Regions from separate parts of the Erwinia sp. LJJL01 genome, predicted to be linked through region 1. Evidence: predicted binding sites of a transcription regulator. Region 1 holds the regulator's gene; each other region holds the start of a gene.
What was found. The regulator PurR, encoded in region 1, represses purine synthesis genes. The targets are predictions, from matches to a motif close to CANGCAAACGTTTGCNTG.
Positions count from the first base shown of each region.

Region 2: tusA (sulfurtransferase TusA) is a predicted target of PurR. The motif match lies at 2,594-2,611, and genes of this name have one in related genera.
Region 3: purM (phosphoribosylformylglycinamidine cyclo-ligase) is a predicted target of PurR. The motif match lies at 2,362-2,379, and genes of this name have one in related genera.
Region 4: ACLI4M_RS09920 (nucleobase:cation symporter-2 family protein) is a predicted target of PurR. The motif match lies at 2,027-2,044, and genes of this name have one in related genera.

Region 1 is NZ_CP178576.1:4,446,205-4,450,926, forward strand. Features, by position in the region: gene ACLI4M_RS21750 (Grx4 family monothiol glutaredoxin) at 1-42, opposite strand, end outside; gene ACLI4M_RS21755 (C40 family peptidase) at 413-1,261, shown strand; gene ACLI4M_RS21760 (YnhF family membrane protein) at 1,304-1,393, opposite strand; gene purR (HTH-type transcriptional repressor PurR) at 1,689-2,714, shown strand; gene punR (DNA-binding transcriptional activator PunR) at 2,739-3,656, opposite strand; gene punC (purine nucleoside transporter PunC) at 3,769-4,722, shown strand, end outside.
Region 2 is NZ_CP178576.1:1,619,453-1,624,174, reverse strand. Features, by position in the region: gene ACLI4M_RS08450 (sugar phosphate isomerase/epimerase family protein) at 1-118, shown strand, start outside; gene iolE (myo-inosose-2 dehydratase) at 160-1,056, shown strand; gene ACLI4M_RS08440 (DcrB family lipoprotein) at 1,161-1,718, opposite strand; gene ACLI4M_RS08435 (7-cyano-7-deazaguanine/7-aminomethyl-7-deazaguanine transporter) at 1,816-2,481, opposite strand; gene tusA (sulfurtransferase TusA) at 2,685-2,930, shown strand; gene ACLI4M_RS08425 (zinc/cadmium/mercury/lead-transporting ATPase) at 3,038-4,722, opposite strand, start outside.
Region 3 is NZ_CP178576.1:550,334-555,055, reverse strand. Features, by position in the region: gene pstB (phosphate ABC transporter ATP-binding protein PstB) at 1-591, shown strand, start outside; gene purN (phosphoribosylglycinamide formyltransferase) at 620-1,258, opposite strand; gene purM (phosphoribosylformylglycinamidine cyclo-ligase) at 1,255-2,295, opposite strand; gene upp (uracil phosphoribosyltransferase) at 2,540-3,166, shown strand; gene uraA (uracil permease) at 3,415-4,704, shown strand.
Region 4 is NZ_CP178576.1:1,959,854-1,964,575, reverse strand. Features, by position in the region: gene recG (ATP-dependent DNA helicase RecG) at 1-1,994, shown strand, start outside; gene ACLI4M_RS09920 (nucleobase:cation symporter-2 family protein) at 2,096-3,484, shown strand; gene ACLI4M_RS09915 (AsmA family protein) at 3,613-4,722, shown strand, end outside.

The sequences.
Region 1 (4,722 bases):
GTTTTCTGCAATCTGGCGCTGAATTTTTTCAACAGTACTCATAAATGCCTTCCTCAATACGATACTTCGTGTTTAGTTATTGTAGCGATTCTGTCCAGGCGATGAAAATGACATTTTCAGCAACAGCGTCAGCCTGTGCGCTGTCGTGGAACAGGTGATGGTGACAAAATAACATTTTCTTATCATCAATTCTCCCTCTGTCATGCGCGAAAGTGCAGTAACCGCTGACTTAACCACCTGATTGTGCTCAATTTCAAAGCGTTTACTTGATCTGTATTATTGAAACAAAAAAGACCTTACCTTTTGTTAAGAAGTTAGATTAGAATCGGTCCAACCTTCTGCTTTAGCGCAGAAATCACTTTTTCTGGCTGTGTTGCAGTGTTTTGCAGCGCACAAACTGTTAATGAGAACAATGCGTTCACTCATCACACTCATTCTGCTGGCCTTTGCTCAGCTATTTTTGAACCTGGCGCACGCATCGCCACATGCTCCTATTAATGCAAATCAACATAAAGTTGATAGCAGCGCTGCCAGTAAGGATGACCGGCGTAAACGCCGCCCGGTTAAAGCCGCCTCAACCAAAAAAGTCAAAGAACCCCTCAGCAAAAAGAGCAAACAACCAGCCAAAACCACGCGTACAACCGTTGCGCAAAAACTTAAGCTGAAAAAGAAACCCGCTGCTGAGCCGGTAAAAAAGATTAACGTCGCAAAAACCAAAACCACGGCTAAAAAGCTGGCTAAGAACGAAGGTAAAAAACGCTACGGTCGCCAGCGTGCAGATAAAAAACTCGAATCGCGCGTAGCAGAGAGTACCGATGCGCCGCTCAAGCTGAGTAAAGCTCACCGCGCGCGCTATCAGAAAGCTCGTGAGACAGCGATGAATAAACTGATGGGTCAGCTAGGGAAACCCTACCAGTGGGGCGGAACCTCGCCAAAAACCGGCTTCGACTGCAGTGGGCTGGTTTGGTATGCCTATAAAGATTTAGTGAAGTTTAAGATCCCACGTACCGCGAATGAAATGTATCACCTGCGTGACGCGGCCTCGATCAAACGCGATGAGTTGGAAAAAGGCGATTTGGTATTTTTCCGCATTAATGGTCGCGGCACTGCCGACCATGTGGGCGTCTATCTGGGCGGTGGGAAATTTATCCAGTCACCACGCACCGGCAAAGATATCCAGGTGAGCGCGCTGACGGAAGACTACTGGCAGGAGCACTACATTGGTGCCCGGCGCATGATGACACCGAAAACCATTCGTTAAACGCTAAAGAGAACGGGAGGAGCGACCTCCTCCCGGTGAAACTTAGTGCATTACTGCCGTGATGCTAAACGCAATAATCATCAGCAGTGAACCCACAACCGTCAGCAGTGTCATTTTCATATCGGTATTCATTTCCCCCCCCTTAATAACCCTGTTTAAAGTAAGCCAATAGATTTTCCCACAGTAGCCCGTAAAAATCTCGTTTTCTTTGCGCAGCCTTGCTAGAATTCCTCTTTTCCGTTGCGCAACAAGCACGGAAGTGATTTTACTCAGCACCGCATGTCACTCTACGGACGATTTAACCCCATCCTGACCCTTTGAGACAGCATCCATCATTATTCTGGGCGGCCAGAAATGGCGGTGTTTAGGCAAACGTTTAACCAATTAGTTATCAGAGTGTTACGATAACGCCAGGAGTACGAGTTTAATGGCAACAATTAAGGATGTGGCAAAGCGCGCCGGTGTTTCCACCACCACCGTTTCCCATGTAATCAATAAAACGCGCTTTGTAGCTGAAGAGACGCGTGAAGCGGTATGGACGGCAATCAAAGAATTGCACTATTCTCCCAGCGCCGTTGCACGTAGTCTGAAGGTTAACCACACCAAAACTATTGGCCTGCTGGCAACGTCCAGCGAAGCCCCCTATTTTGCCGAGATTATCGAAGCCATTGAAAACCGTTGCTTTGCTAAAGGTTATACGCTGATCCTCGGCAATGCGCACAACGACATCCAGAAGCAGCAGGCTTATCTGTCGATGATGGCGCAAAAGCGCGTTGATGGCCTGCTGGTGATGTGCTCAGAATACCCCGATGAGCTGATTTCCATGCTGGAAGACAATCGTAATATCCCCATGGTGGTAATGGACTGGGGTGAATCGCGCGGCGACTTCACTGATACCGTACTGGATAACGCTTTCGAAGGTGGCTACCTTGCCGGGCGCTATCTGATTGAACGTGGGCATCGTGATATTGGCGCGATCCCGGGGCAGCTGGAGCGCAACACCGGCGGCGGCCGCCATGCTGGCTTTATCAAGGCTCTTAACGAAGCCGGCATCAGCCTGCGCGATGAGTGGCTGGTGCAGGGTGACTTCGAACCGGAATCCGGCTACCGCGCCATGCAGCAGATTTTGTCACAGAAGCAGCGCCCGACGGCGATCTTCTGCGGTGGCGATATCATGGCAATGGGGGCTATCTGTGCCGCTGATGAGATGGGCCTGCGTGTGCCACAGGATATTTCGGTGATCGGTTATGACAACGTGCGCAACGCGCGCTACTTCACGCCGGCGCTCACCACCGTCCACCAGCCAAAAGAGCGTCTGGGTGAAACTGCCTTTGATATGCTGCTCGACAGAATTACCAGCAAGCGTGAAGAGCCTCAGACCATTGAGGTGCACCCTTCGCTGATTGAGCGCCGTTCAGTGGCCGATGGCCCATTCCGCGATTACCGTCGTTAATCCTCAGGGTGATGTTGCGCAACGTCACCCTGGTACGGTTTCACTTAGCCACTCGGCGTTAAGCGTTTCGGTACTGCCCAGATGTTCCAGCAGCCAGCTTAACGCCGGGGAGACGCTCTGCTCTGACCAACTCAGGCAGCACGGGCTATCGGGAAAAGGGGCGGCAAGCGGCAGCTCGCACAACACCCCCTGCTCCAGCCACGGCTGAGCAAAGTGCCCTGGTACCATACCCACGCATAATCCGGCGCGCAGGCAGTCAAACGCGCTATCCCAGTCCGGCACCACCAGCCGCCGCTGGTTATTCAGCGTCCAGGTAGTGCGCTTTGGCAAGGCTCTGGAGGTATCCTCCAGCACCAGCGATGGCCACTCGCGTATCAACTCTTCATTCAACGGGCTGCTGTGGCCAAGCAGCGGATGCCCGGCCAGCACGACACAGCGCCAGTTCAAACTTCCCATATCGCGAAAAGCAAAACGCCCGCCGACAGGAATAGCCTGCGTTGCGCCAATCGCCACGTCGACGCGCCCGTCCGCCAGCGCATCCCAAACGCCGTTGAAAACCTCTGGCGTAATATGCAGCTCCATATCCGGGAAGTGGCGGTAAAAATCCACCACCAGCTGCCGGGTACGCGCCGGACGGACAATACGATCGACCGCGATATTAATCTGCCCACGCCAGCCGTTAGCCACCTGTTGACAGCGCCGACGGGTGGCGAGCATTTTTTTGATGACAACTCTGCCCTCTTCGCTGAATACGCGCCCGGCTTCGGTCAGCACCACGTCGCGGTGCCGCCGCTCAAACAGGCTAACGGCTAGCCACTCCTCCATCTGACGTACGGTATAGCTGACGGCAGAGGGCACGCGATGCAGTTCTGCCGCAGCAGCGGTAAAACTGCCGGTTCTGGCAACCGCATCAATAACTTCCAGAGAATGTTCAGACCACATAGCTTTGCCTTCAATTTTTTTCAATGCGCCTGACGAATATTAGCGTTTCACAAGCCAGTCGGCACTCTATTACACTGCGTCGGTGAAAATTTGTCTGATAAGAGTTAAAACAATGCGATCCAAAGGCTTTATGATTTACCTGGCACTGCTCAGCATGCTGGGTTTCCTTGCTACCGATATGTACCTGCCCGCATTTGGCGTGATGCAGCAAGACCTGGGCAGTGAAGCGGGTGCCATCAGCGCCAGCTTGAGTATATTTCTCGCCGGTTTCGCCTGCGCACAGCTTATCTGGGGGCCACTCTCCGATCGCATCGGCCGTAAACCCGTGCTGCTGATGGGCCTGAGCCTGTTTGCCATTGGCTGCGCGGCAATGCTGTGGGTGAACTCTGCCCCATGGCTGCTGGCGATGCGCTTTGTTCAGGCCGTTGGCGTCTGTGCTGCGGCGGTAAGCTGGCAGGCACTGGTGGTAGACCGCTACAGTGGAGCGCGTGCCAATCGCGTTTTTGCCACTATCATGCCGCTGGTTGCTCTTTCGCCCGCGCTGGCGCCGCTGCTGGGGGCGTGGCTGCTGCAGCACTTTTCCTGGCGATCGATCTTCGTTGCGCTGCTGGTGATTAGCATCGGTTTGATCATCCCCACCCTGCGCCTGCCTGCACGCCCTGTAACCGACCATCGCGCACCTAAAACCGTCACTCCGGGCTTCTTCACTCTGCTGAAGTCGCCCATTTACAGCGGCAATGTGGCGATTTATGCCGCCTGTTCAGCGAGTTTTTTTGCGTGGCTGACCGGCTCACCGTTTATTCTGGGAAAATTAGGCCTGTCACCCGCGGATATCGGTCTGAGCTATGTGCCGCAAACTGCCGCCTTCCTGATCGGTGGGTTTAGCTGTCGTTCACTGCTGAATCACTTTGCCGGCCGTCAGCTGTTGCCCTGGCTGCTGGCGTTTTACAGTCTGAGTATTGCCGGGCTTTATCTAGTTGCTCAGCAGGCCGAACCTTCTCTGTTTGCGCTGCTGCTGCCGTTCTGCGGCATGGCGATGGCTAACGGTGCGATTTATCCGATTGTT
Region 2 (4,722 bases), 1.9 Mb from region 1:
TTATAAAGTCGGTGGCGAGTCGATTATTGCCTCTTCCCTGTTTGGTTACCCGGAAAAAATGCCTGTTCAGGCGGTCGCCACGCGCGAGCTGATCGAGCGTGAACTGCTGAGCAAATGAGCCAGGCGGCTGCGGCCGTCTTTAGAGGTATTAACATGCAGATGAATAAAGATAACGTGAAGCTGGCGATCGCCCCGATTGGCTGGACCAACGATGATATGCCGGAGCTGGGTAGCGAGAACACCTTCCAGCAGACCGTCAGTGAAATGGCGCTGGCTGGCTTTACCGGCAGCGAAGTGGGCAGCAAATATCCGCGCGATCCGGCGGTGCTGAAGCCGATGCTCGATATTCGCGGCGTGCAGATCGTTAACGCGTGGTTCAGTACCTTTTTCGCCAACGGCGACAAAGCGAAAACCATTGATGAGTTCATCAATCACCGCGATTTCCTGTACGCAATGGGCGCAAAGGTGATTGGTTGTTCAGAGCAGAGCCTGAGCATTCAGGGCACCACTAAAGCGGTGCTGGAAGAGAAACCGCTGTTTAACGACGAGCAGTGGCGCCTGACGGCAGAGGGCTATAACGAGCTGGCGAAGCTGGCGGCGGAGAAAGGCATGACGGTTGGCCTGCATCACCACATGGGCACCGGCATCCAGACCACGGCAGAGATTGAGCGCTTTATGGCGGCAACCCATGATGACGTCTATCTGCTGTTCGACACCGGCCATGCGTACTACTCGGAAGGCAGCCAGCAGGCGATGCTGGAGATCCTGACGAAATATCTGCCGCGCATTAACCATGTGCATCTGAAAGACGTGCGTGATGAGGTGGTGGCGCAGGTGAAGAGCCAGAAGCTGTCGTTTTTAGATGGCGTGAAGAAAGGCACCTTTACCGTACCGGGTGATGGCGTCATTGATTTCAAACCGGTGTTTAAAATCCTCGACGATTTCGGCTACAAAGGCTGGATGGTGGTGGAAGCAGAGCAGGACCCGGCGCTGGCGAACCCGTTTGAATATGCAGTGAAAGCGCGCAAATATATCCGCGAAAATACCGGTTTGTAAATTAACCCCGTAATCTGTAGAGGTCGACCGCTTTTCTGGTCGACCTTTAGTGGGCTGACCAGGGGGCTGACCGTAAAAGAGGGTCAGCCCCTACAGAACATTATCTATTTCAACGTAATGGTATTGATAATGCTTTCCGCTTCGGTCTGCGCCTGCTGCTGATTATCCGCAGGCAGGGTGATTTGCAGCGTCAACAGTTTGCCATCAACTTTGCCCAGCACCACGGAAGACCATGAAGACTGGTTGTTGGCAGAGATTACGGTATCCAGCTGCTGAAGTGGCTGACCCTTGACGGTGATCGCTTTGTTCGTCACCACCTGCAGTTGGGCATCGCGGTTGCGCTGCTGCGCTTCCAGACGGCCTGCCAGCACGTCCAGCCCTTCATTGGTGCTCTCACCATCAATCACAATAATGGCTCTCTGGCCGGATTCATCGGCGTAGACGTGCATATTATTGGCCTGAGTCCCGAGCTTGCCGCTCTTGTCCGACATGCCCGGCGGCAGGGTAAAGCTTAGCTTACCGTCCATCAGAGTGACGTTCTGGGTAGACTGGCTGCTGCTGGTGCCATTGTCATCGGCAGCGTCTTTGTCTTTTTTGCCATCGCAGGCGGCCAGGCCAGCCACCAGAACTGCTATTCCGGCATATTTTAGTAAGTTACGCATCAGGGTCCCTTTTCTACAGTAGTCGCGTCTTTATCAGGCACTTATACAAGCGTATTCAGCGGCTAAAAGCAACTTAACAACTATTGCAGATCGCGTCCTAACCAAAGTTTACATGGGTACGTGCGGGCGTCCTGGCCAGTCGTTTGAGCGCGGTGTTGAGCAGCACCCCGTAGGCAGGCAGGAAGAACACCATGCAGATCAGCACTTTGAAGCTGTAATCCACCAGGGCGATCTCCACCCAGTGCGTGGCCATAAACGGGTCCGGGCTTTTATAGAAGGCGATAAAGAAGAATGCCAGCGTGTCGCTGATATTGCCGAGGAACATCGCGGCCGCCGGGGCCATCCACCATGCTGCTTTCTGACGCAGGCGGTTGAAGACGTGCACGTCTAAGATCTGGCCCAGCGCGTAAGCCATAAAGCTGGCGCAGGCGATGCGGGCAACAAACAGGTTCATCTGAGACAGCGCGGCTAAGCCCTGCCATTCGCCCTGATAGAACAGTGCGGAGATAACGTAAGAGATCGCCAGCGCCGGGATCATCACCGCCAGAATAATGCGGCGTGCCAGCGGAGCGCCAAAAATACGCACGGTCAGGTCGGTAGCGAGGAAGATAAACGGGAAGCTGAAGGCACCCCAGGTGGTGTGCAGGCCAAAAATGGCCACCGGCAGCTGGACCAGGTAGTTACTGGAGGTGATCACCAGCAGGTGAAACAGGGAGAGCCAGACCAGCGCGTGGGTGCGCTGACGCGCAGTGAAAGCGATCATATTGAGCCTTTTTAGAAAACGTTGGGGTGAGGGAACCCAATTAAATTTTTTATCGTTGGGACGATTTCGCGGCATCTTACCGTTTTAGCCTGCTATTGCAATGGTTAATTTTAGCGCAAACGTTATCGTTGGATTGATCCCTTGCACGCGGTGCGGCTGGCGCTAAAATAGACGGCAGTTTGTCATCCCAGATTGAGAATATCATGAGCGACCTCTTCGCTAATCCCGACCAGACCCTTGATGCGCTGGGCCTGCGCTGCCCGGAACCGGTAATGATGGTGCGCAAAACCGTGCGCCATATGCAGGAGGGTGAAACCCTGCTGATCATCGCCGATGACCCGGCCACCAAACGCGATATCCCCGGCTTCTGCCGTTTTATGGAACACACGCTGGTGGCCGAGAACACCGAGGCGATGCCGTATCAGTTTTTGTTGAAGAAAGGGTTATAGCCCGTACGCCGATCTGCGTACGGGTCGACCATTTTTTCCGGTCGACCCATGGCGGGCTGACCGAAAAAGAGGGTCAGCCCCTACAGGATAGTGAAGTTGACAGCCTGTTATTTCTTGCGCAACAGTCGCAATGCGTTAGCGGTTACTAACGCGGTAGCCCCCGAATCTGCCAGAACCGCCAGCCACAGGCCGGTGATCCCCAGCAGCGTGGTCAGCAGAAAAATCCCCTTAAGCCCCAGCGCCAGCGCCACGTTCTGGCGGATATTGGCGTGGGTGGCGCGCGACAGGCGGATCATCGCCGCCAGCCCGCTAAGGCGGTTATGGGTCAGCGCCGCGTCGGCGGTCTCCAGCGCCACATCGCTGCCGCTGCCCATCGCAATGCCGATGGTCGCGGCCTTCATCGCTGGCGCATCGTTAATGCCGTCACCGACCATCGCCACCGGCTGTTTAGCGTTCAGCGCGCTGACCGCCGCCACCTTGTCTGCCGGCAGCAGCCCGGCGCGGTAGTCAATCCCCAGCTCGGCGGCAATCGCGGCGGCAGCTCGCGGGTTGTCCCCGGTCAGCATCACGCCATTAATCCCCAGCGCTTGCAGCTCTGCCAGCGCGCCCCGGGCATCGGCGCGCAGCGTATCGCGCAGGGCGATAATCCCCAGCAGCTGCGCGGCGTCATGCAGCAGCACCACGGTATTGCCGGCGCTTTCCAGCTCTTCCACCACCTGCTGCTGGGGGGCGAGCAGCGTTGAAGGCAGTTTAGTCGGGGAGCTAATGGAAAGTAAGCGCCCGCTAACTTTTGCCTCCACGCCGCTGCCTGCCAGAGCGCGCCGATCGGTGGCTTCAGGCAATATCAGCGAGCGCCCGGCGGCGGCGGCAACAATCGCCTGCGCCAGCGGGTGCGAAGAACCCTGTTCAATCGCGGCGGCGGTGGCCAGCAGCTGCTCCTCATCACTGCCCGCCAGCGGCAGCAGCGCGGTGACCTGCGGCTTGCCCTCGGTCAGCGTGCCGGTTTTATCAAAAGCGATGGTGCGCACGCTGCCGAGGCTTTCCAGCGCGGCGCCGCCTTTAATCAGCGCACCACGGCGCGCAGCGGCGGCCAGCCCGGAAGTGATCGCGGCGGGGGTGGAGATCACCAGCGCGCAAGGGCAGCCGATCAGCAGCAGGGTCAGCCCTTTATAGATCCACGGCTGCCACGCGGCGGCAAACAGCAGCGGCGGCACGATGGCGACCAGCAGCGCCATCAGCATAATCACCGGGGTGTAGATGCGGCTAAAGCGGTCAAGGAAGCGCTCAATCGGCGCGCGGCGCTCTTCGGCCTCTTCAATCAGATGCAGAATGCGGTCAATCGCGCTGTTGCCCGGCTCGGAAACCACCTGCAGCTGCACCAAACGGTCAACGCTCAGGCAACCGGCGCGGATTTTCTCGCCCTGCTGGCGCTCAACCGGGATCGACTCGCCGGTCAGGGCGCTTTCGTCGAAGCTGGCAAATGGGCTAAGCAGGCTGGCATCGGCGGGCAGGCGCGCTCCGGCGGCCACTTCAATCACATCGCCCGGGCGCAGCGCGCTGACCGCCACGCTCTCGCGCTGGCCGTTGCTAATGCGCAGGGCAACGTCCGGCTTCAGCGCCATCAGAGCCGTGACGCCTTTGCGCGCGCGACCGGCGGCGAAGGACTCCAGCCGCTCGCCGAGCATAAACAGCAGCAGCACCATCGCCGCTTCTGCGGTGGCACCGATAAACAGCGCACCAATAGCGGCCACGCTCATCAGGGTTTCAATCGAGAACGGTGACCCGCTGCGCA
Region 3 (4,722 bases), 860 kb from region 1:
ACGATTGACGGCTGCCGTATCGAAGGGGATATTCGGCTGCAGCAGCACTCAATCCTCGCCCCGCAGCAGGATCTCTCAGCGCTGCGCCGCCGCGTGGGGATGGTGTTCCAGCGTCCTAACCCGTTCCCCAAAACCATCTATGACAACGTGGTGTATGGCCTGCGCCTGCAGGGCGTGCGTGACCGACGCGTACTGGATGAAGCGGTGGAGCGGGCGCTGCGGGCGGCGGCACTGTGGCCGGAAGTGAAAGATAATCTGTGGCAGAATGCGCTGACGCTCTCCAGCGGGCAGCAGCAGCGGCTGGTGATCGCCCGGGCGATAGCGATTGAGCCAGAAATCTTACTGCTGGATGAGCCAACGTCGGCGCTCGATCCCATCTCCACGCTGGTGATTGAGGAGCTGATGAGCACGTTGAAGCAGCACTTCACGCTGATTCTGGTCACCCATAACATGCAGCAGGCTGCCCGCGTGTCGGACTATACCGCGTTTATGCATCAGGGAAGTGTGGTGGAGTTTGGTCTGACCGACGAACTGTTTACTGCGCCGCGTCAGCGCCGTACGGAAGATTATATTACCGGCAGATATGGCTAGGGGTCGGGCATGCCCGACCCGCAAACGCTTATTCGAACGCATGCCCTTCAACAGGCAGTTGCTGGCCGTCCAGCCACGCCGCACCCTCGCGCATCGCCAGACGACCATCAACAAACCAGCTCACCACCAACGGGTAGATCGCGTGTTCCTGATGCTGCACGCGCGCCGTGACATCCTCTTCGCTGTCGTCGCTGAATACCGGCACTTTCGCCTGCAAAATCACCGGACCGCCGTCCAGCTCTTCCGTGACAAAATGCACCGAGGTGCCATGCTCTTCATCGCCATTTTCAATCGCCTGGCGATGGGTGTGCAGACCGGGATATTTGGGCAGCAGGGAAGGGTGGATATTCAGCATCCGTCCGGCGTAGCGCTGGACGAATTCGGCGCTGAGGATGCGCATATAGCCGGCTAAGACCACCAGATCGGGCGCATAGGCGTCGATCTCCAGCATCAGCTGACGATCAAACGCGGCGCGGTCAGCAAATTGCGCAGCCGCCAGCGCATGCGCCGGCACTTCTGCTGCGCGCGCGCGTTCCAGCCCAAAAGCCTCAGCTTTGTTGCTGAAAACGGCAGCGACGCTGCCGTTGATCCGTCCCTGCTGGCAGGCGTCCAGGATTGCCTGTAAGTTGCTTCCATTACCGGAAACCAGCACGACTATGCGCTTCATGCGTTAATAACCACACGTTCTTCAGAGTCAGAGGCTTTGATCACGCCGATTTTCCACGCTTTCTCGCCGGCATCATTCATCAGCTTTACGGCCTTATCGGCTTCAGCCGCGCTCAGCGCGATCACCATGCCGACGCCGCAGTTGAAGGTGCGGTACATTTCGAAGCTGCTAACGTTACCCGCCTGCTGCATCCAGCCAAACACCGCTGGCCACTCCCAGCTTGACTCTTCGAGCACGGCCTGGGTGTTATCCGGCAGGACGCGCGGGATGTTTTCCCAGAAGCCGCCGCCGGTCAGGTGGGCGATGGCGTGAACATCAACCTGTTCGATCAGGCTCAGGATGTTTTTCACGTAGATGCGGGTCGGTGCCAGCAGGTGGTCAGAGAGTGATTTGCCTGCAAGCGTCGTGGTTTCCGGGTCAGTGTTGCTGACTTCCAGAATCTTACGCACCAGCGAGTAGCCGTTAGAGTGCGGGCCGCTGGAACCCAGGGCAATCAGCACGTCGCCATCGGTCACTTTGCTGCCGTCGATGATTTCGGATTTCTCAACCACACCGACGCAGAAGCCGGCCACGTCGTAGTCTTCGCCGTGGTACATGCCCGGCATTTCAGCGGTTTCGCCGCCTACCAGCGCACAGCCAGACTGTGAACAGCCTTCAGCGATGCCGGTGATAACGCTGGCTGCGGTATCCACATCCAGTTTGCCGGTGGCATAATAATCAAGGAAAAACAGGGGCTCAGCACCCTGAACCACCAGATCGTTAACGCACATCGCGACCAGGTCGATACCGATGGTATCGTGGCGTTTCAGGTCCATCGCCAGACGCAGCTTGGTGCCGACGCCGTCAGTGCCGGAAACCAGAATCGGTTCGCGGTATTTTTGCGGCAGTGCACAAAGCGCACCGAAACCGCCCAGTCCACCCATCACTTCCGGGCGACGAGTCTTTTTCACTACGCCTTTGATACGGTCGACTAAAGCATTACCCGCATCGATATCTACGCCGGCGTCTTTATAGCTGAGAGAGGTTTTGTCGGTCACTGCGAATCCCCACGCGGTTTGCGGTTGGTGTGGTGGTAAAAATAAAGCGCCGCAATTCTAACAGTGCAGGCAAACGTTTGCGAGTGCCTTCTTGCACGCATTGCAGATAGCCGGATTTTAGCTAATCCTTAGGAATAATGCTGAGGGTGTGCAAACTATTGCACTAAGTCATATGGCGCCGCGCCTAAATGGCGCTATAATCTCGCGATTTTTTTTTGCAGCTTAACACTCCGGGAGTACAACAATGAAGATCGTGGAAGTCAAACACCCGCTGGTCAAACATAAACTGGGTCTGATGCGTGAACATGACGTAAGCACCAAACGTTTCCGTGAACTCGCGTCAGAAGTGGGAAGTCTGCTGACTTATGAAGCCACCGCCGATCTGGAAACTGAAAAGGTCACTATCGAAGGCTGGAACGGTCCGGTAGAAATCGATCAGATCAAAGGTAAGAAAATTACCGTGGTGCCAATCCTGCGTGCCGGTCTCGGCATGATGGAAGGGGTGCTGGAGCACGTACCGAGTGCGCGCATCAGCGTGGTTGGCGTCTATCGTGATGAAGAGACGCTGGAGCCGGTGCCCTATTTCCAGAAGCTGGTCTCCAACATTGAAGAGCGCATGGCGCTGGTGGTAGACCCCATGCTGGCAACCGGTGGTTCGATGATCGCCACCATCGACCTGCTGAAGAAAGCGGGCTGTACCAGCATCAAGGTGCTGGTGCTGGTTGCGGCACCGGAAGGGCTGGCGGCGCTGGAGAAAGCGCACGCGGATGTGGAAGTGTACACCGCGTCCATCGACCAGGGCCTGAACGAGAAGGGTTATATTATCCCTGGCCTGGGCGATGCCGGCGATAAGATTTTTGGTACTAAATAATTTTGCTACGGGCGAGGCATGCCTCGCCCGTACGACAGAATCTACCGGGTTCAATCAGCATTTTATCTGATGTGTTTTGTAGGGGGCGGGCGCGCCCGACCCGAAAGCTACGACAAAATGTACCGGGTTCAATCAGCATTTTATCTGATGTGTTTTGTAGGGGGCGGGCACGCCCGACCCGCAAGCGTTAAACCGACCGCAGAGTCGGTTTTTTTATAGCAAAGGCAAACTCAAGGGGTAACAACATCATGACGCGTCGCGCAATTGGCGTAAGCGAGCGGCCACCGCTGCTGCAAACCATTCCACTTAGCTTCCAACACCTGTTCGCTATGTTTGGCGCCACCGTGCTGGTGCCGATCCTGTTCCATATCAACCCGGCCACGGTACTGTTGTTCAACGGTATCGGCACGCTGCTGTATCTGTTTATCTGTAAAGGTAAAATCCCGGCCTACCTCGGTTCCAGCTTCGCCTTTATCTCCCCGGTGCTGTTGCTGCTGCCGCTGGGCTATGAAGTGGCGCTGGGCGGTTTTATCATGTGCGGCGTGCTGTTCTGCCTGGTGGCGCTGATTGTCAAAAAGGCCGGTACCGGCTGGCTGGACGTGATGTTTCCCCCGGCAGCCATGGGCGCGATTGTGGCGGTTATCGGGCTGGAACTGGCGGGCGTGGCGGCAAATATGGCCGGTCTGCTGCCGGCGGATGGCACTTCACCCGACAGTAAAACCGTGATTATCTCGATGGTGACGCTGGGCGTGACTATCTTCGGTTCGGTGATGTTCCGCGGCTTTATGGCGATTATCCCGATTCTGATCGGCGTGCTGGTTGGTTACGCGCTCTCTTATGGCATGGGCATCGTCGACTGGACGCCGGTGCGTGAAGCCCACTGGTTTGCGCTGCCAACGTTCTACACCCCGCGCTTTGAGTGGTATGCCATCTTTACCATCCTGCCAGCGGCGCTGGTGGTGATTGCCGAGCATATCGGTCACCTGGTGGTCACGGCCAACATCGTGAAAAAAGATCTGCTGAAAGATCCGGGCCTGCATCGTTCGATGTTTGCCAACGGCGTCTCGACCATTTTCTCCGGCTTCTTCGGCTCCACGCCGAATACCACCTACGGCGAGAATATTGGCGTAATGGCGATCACCCGCGTGTACAGCACCTGGGTGATCGGCGGCGCGGCGATACTGGCGATCCTGCTCTCCTGCGTGGGCAAGCTGGCGGCGGCTATTCAGGCGATCCCGGTGCCGGTAATGGGCGGCGTTTCGCTGCTGCTGTATGGGGTGATCGGCGCTTCCGGTATCCGCGTGCTGATTGAGTCGAAAGTGGATTACAACAAAGCGCAGAACCTGATCCTCACCTCGGTGATCCTGATTATCGGCGTAAGCGGGGCGAAGGTGCATATTGGCGCGGCTGAGCTGAAAGGCATGGCGCTGGCGACCGTAGTGGGCGTTGGGCTTAGCCTGATCTTCAAGGTGATCAGCCTGTGCAGCCGCGAAGAAGAGGTGATCGACGTCCCTGACGAACGCACGGACGGTAAGTAAGGGATTGTAAGGGCGAGC
Region 4 (4,722 bases), 2.3 Mb from region 1:
TGCTGACCGTACAGGATCTGCTGCTGCATCTGCCGATGCGCTATGAAGACCGCACCCAGCTTTACGCCATCAACGACCTGCTGCCGGGCATCTATGCCACGGTAGAGGGCGAAGTGCTGCACAGCGATATTTCGTTTGGCCGCCGCCGCATGCTGACCTGCCAGATCAGCGACGGCAGCGGCATCCTCACCCTGCGCTTTTTCAATTTCAATGCCGGAATGAAGAACAGCCTCGCCACTGGCCGCCGCGTCACCGCTTACGGTGAGATTAAACGCGGTCAGCGCGGGGCGGAGATCATCCACCCGGAGTACAAAGTACAGGGTGAAAGCAGCGTCACCGAGCTGCAGGAGACGCTGACCCCGGTCTATTCCACGACTGAGGGCGTGCGCCAGGCGACGCTGCGCAACCTGACCGATCAGGCGCTAACCCTGCTGGAAACCTGCGCGATTAGCGAACTGCTGCCGCCGGAGCTGAGCCAGGGAATGATCAGCCTGCCGGAAGCGCTGCGCACGCTGCACCGCCCGCCGCCGGATATGGCACTGGCCGATCTCGACAGCGGCCGCCACCCGGCGCAGCGCCGCCTGATTATGGAAGAGCTGCTGGCGCACAACCTCAGCATGCTGGCAGTGCGCGCCGGCGCGCAGCGTTATCATGCGCTGCCGATGGCTGCCCGCCACGACCTGAGCGATAAGCTGCTGGCCGCGCTGCCGTTTAAACCGACTCATGCGCAAGAGCGTGTGGTGCGTGAGATCGAAACTGACCTCGCCCACGACTATCCAATGATGCGTCTGGTGCAGGGCGATGTGGGCTCCGGTAAAACGCTGGTCGCCGCGCTGGCGGCACTGCAGGTGATTGCTTACGGTAAGCAGGTGGCGCTGATGGCGCCGACCGAGCTGCTGGCCGAGCAGCACGCCAGTAATTTCCGCCAGTGGTTTGCGCCGCTCGGGCTGGAAGTGGGCTGGCTGGCAGGGAAGCAGAAAGGCAAAGCGCGCATCGCCCAGCAGGAAGCGATCGCCAGCGGGCAGGTGTCGATGATTGTTGGCACCCACGCCATCTTCCAGGAGCAGGTGCAGTTCAACGGGCTGGCGCTGGTGATCATCGATGAGCAGCACCGCTTTGGCGTCCACCAGCGTCTGGCGCTGTGGGAGAAAGGCGAAGAGCAGGGTTTCCACCCGCACCAGCTGATTATGACTGCCACACCGATCCCGCGCACCCTGGCGATGACCGCCTATGCCGATCTCGACACCTCAACCATCGACGAACTGCCGCCGGGACGTACCCCGGTGACCACCGTCGCGATCCCTGACACGCGCCGCGCTGAGATTATTGCCCGGGTGAAAAGCGCCTGCGGCAGCGAAGGCCGCCAGGCCTACTGGGTCTGTACCCTGATTGAGGAGTCGGAGCTGCTGGAAGCCCAGGCGGCGGAAGCCACCTGGGAAGAGCTGAAGCTGGCGCTGCCGGAGCTGACTATCGGCCTGGTACACGGCCGGATGAAGCCGCAGGAGAAACAGGCGGTAATGCAGGCGTTCAAGCAGGGTGAAATCCATCTGCTGATTGCCACCACGGTGATAGAGGTCGGCGTGGATGTACCCAATGCCAGCCTGATGATTATCGAAAACCCGGAACGCCTCGGGCTGGCGCAGCTGCATCAGCTGCGCGGTCGCGTTGGCCGTGGCGCGGTCGCTTCCCACTGCGTGCTGCTGTATAAGGCGCCGCTGAGTAAAACCGCGCAGAAGCGTTTACAGGTGCTGCGCGACAGCAACGACGGCTTTGTGATTGCCCAGTGTGACCTCGAAATTCGCGGCCCCGGCGAAATGCTGGGCACGCGACAAACCGGTAACGCCGAGTTTAAGGTTGCTGACCTGCTGCGCGACCAGGCGATGATCCCGGAAGTGCAGCGCGTGGCGCGCCATATCCACCAGCACTATCCGGAGCAGGCTTCGGCTCTGATTGAACGCTGGCTGCCGGAAACCGAACGCTATACCAACGCGTAACCCCCTCAATGACTGTCTTCACCGTCGATAGGGTGGCAAACGATTGCTTTTACTCTGAAGAAGATTAAAATCGCCACTTTATTGCCGCTGGGAAGCCTGACATGTCCGTTGAAAGCCAACATACTGCCGCCGATCGTACTCCGGTCGCGGCGGGAAAAAGTGAGCTGATTTACCGCCTTGAAGACCGTCCGCCGCTGGCGCAAACGCTGTTCGCCGCCTGTCAGCATCTGCTGGCGATGTTTGTGGCGGTGATCACGCCCGCTCTGCTAATCTGCCAGGCGCTGGGCCTGCCCGCGCAGGATACGCAGCACATCATCAGCATGTCGCTGTTCGCCTCCGGCGTGGCGTCGCTGCTGCAGATTAAAACCTGGGGGCCGGTCGGTTCCGGGCTGCTGTCGATCCAGGGTACCAGCTTTAACTTTGTCACCCCGCTGATTATGGGTGGCCTGGCGCTGAAAACCGGCGGGGCCGACGTGAAAACCATGATGGCGGCACTGTTCGGCACGCTGATGCTGGCATCCTGTACCGAGATGGTGCTGTCACGCGTGCTGCATCTGGCGCGCCGGGTGATCACCCCGCTGGTTTCCGGCATTGTGGTGATGATTATCGGTCTGTCGCTGATCCAGGTTGGCCTGACCTCCATCGGCGGCGGTTTTGCCGCAATGAACGATCACACCTTTGGCGCACCGAAAAACCTGCTGCTGGCCGGTGTGGTACTGGCGGTGATCATTCTGCTCAACCGCCAGCGCAATGCCTATCTGCGCGTCGCTTCGCTGGTGATCGCGATGGCGGTAGGCTATCTGCTGGCCTGGGCGCTGGGGATGCTGCCGGAAAATAGTGCCGCGGCGAACAGTGCGCTGATCGCCATTCCCACCCCGCTCTATTACGGGCTGGGTATCGACTGGAATCTGCTGATCCCGCTGATGCTGGTGTTTATGGTGACCTCGCTGGAAACCATTGGCGATATCACCGCCACCTCGGATGTCTCCGAGCAGCCGGTCAGCGGCCCGCTGTATATGAAGCGCCTGAAAGGCGGCGTGCTGGCGAACGGACTGAACTCCTGCGTTTCTGCGCTGTTTAACACCTTCCCCAACTCCTGCTTCGGTCAGAACAACGGCGTGATCCAGTTAACCGGCGTGGCCAGTCGCTACGTCGGTTTTGTCGTGGCCCTGATGCTGATTGTGCTCGGGCTGTTCCCGGCGGTCAGCGGCTTTGTGCAGCACATCCCCGAGCCGGTACTCGGCGGTGCCACGCTGGTGATGTTTGGCACTATTGCCGCCTCAGGCGTGCGTATCGTGTCGCGCGAGCCGCTCAACCGCCGGGCGATTATGATTATCGCGCTCTCGCTGGCGGTCGGCCTTGGCGTCTCCCAGCAGCCGCTGATCCTGCAGTTTGCCCCTGACTGGCTGAAAACGCTGCTTTCCTCCGGGATCGCTGCCGGCGGTATCACCGCTATCGTGCTGAATCTGGTGTTCCCGCAGGAGAAGTAGCGACTACGCTCATTCTGAAAACAGCGGCCCGGGTGCGATATTTGCTCCGGCCGCTGCGCTGTGGGTTGAGAAGTGACGATAAATCAGGCATAACAAGCCATTACCCGATATTCATAGGGATGGTTGTGATGAAGTTTTTCGGAAAAGTTTTGCTTACCCTGCTGCTCATTCTGCTGCTGGCCCTGGTCGCTATCTACGTGCTGCTGCAAACCCAGTGGGGCGCGGGATGGATTAGCCGCCAGGTCAGCGCCAGCAGTGATTACCAGCTGTCGCTCAGCAAAATGGAGCACAATTTTTCCGATCCCAGCCATCTGCTGCTTAACGATGTCGCCTTTGGCCGTAAAGACCAGCCCGCCACGCTGGTGGCCAGGCGCGTTGACCTTGGCCTCAGCCTGATGCAGTTCAGCAGCCCGCTGCATTTTGCCAGCATTCGACTCGATCAGGGTACGCTAAACCTCAGCGATAAAAGTGCCCCCCTCTCCTTACAGGCAGACCGTTTACAGCTTAGCCAGATGGCGCTTAACCGCAATCAGGGCGACTGGCCGCTGCAGGCACAGCGCGTCGACGGAGGCGTCACCCCGTGGAAGCCTGAAGCGGGCAACGTGCTGGGCAAAGAGGCCAGGTTCCAGATGAGCGCCGGTTCCCTGACGCTGGACGGTATTCCTGCGGCGAATGTGCTGGTGCAGGGCAGTATTCACGGACCGCAGCTGGTGTTAAGCAATTTCGGGGCTGACGTGGCGCTCGGCTCGGTGACCGCCAGCGCGCAGCGTGATGCGCAGGGCTGGCAGGTGAACAGCCTGCGCCTGAACAGCATTCGCCTGCAGAGTGATAAAACGCTGGCTGAGTTCCTGCAACCGCTGCGCACGCTGCCGACGATGCATTTTGACCGCATTGATATGACCGATGCCCGCCTGCAGGGGCAGGACTGGGCGGTGACCGACCTGGACCTGACATTGAAAGACCTGACGCTGAGCAACGGCGACTGGCAGAGCGACAACGGTTCGCTGTCGATGAACGCCAGCAGCTTTGTGAATGGCAGCATGCAGCTGGACGACCCGATCGCCAATATGGACTTCTCCGCGCAGGGCGTGCAGCTGACGCAGTTCAGTTCGCGCTGGGTCAATGGCCTGGTGCGTGCGCAGGGCAGCTGGACGCGCAGCGACAAGAAACTGACGCTGGATGAACTGGTGGTGGCCGGGCTGGAATACACCCTGCCGCTCAACTGGCGCGAGCGCTGG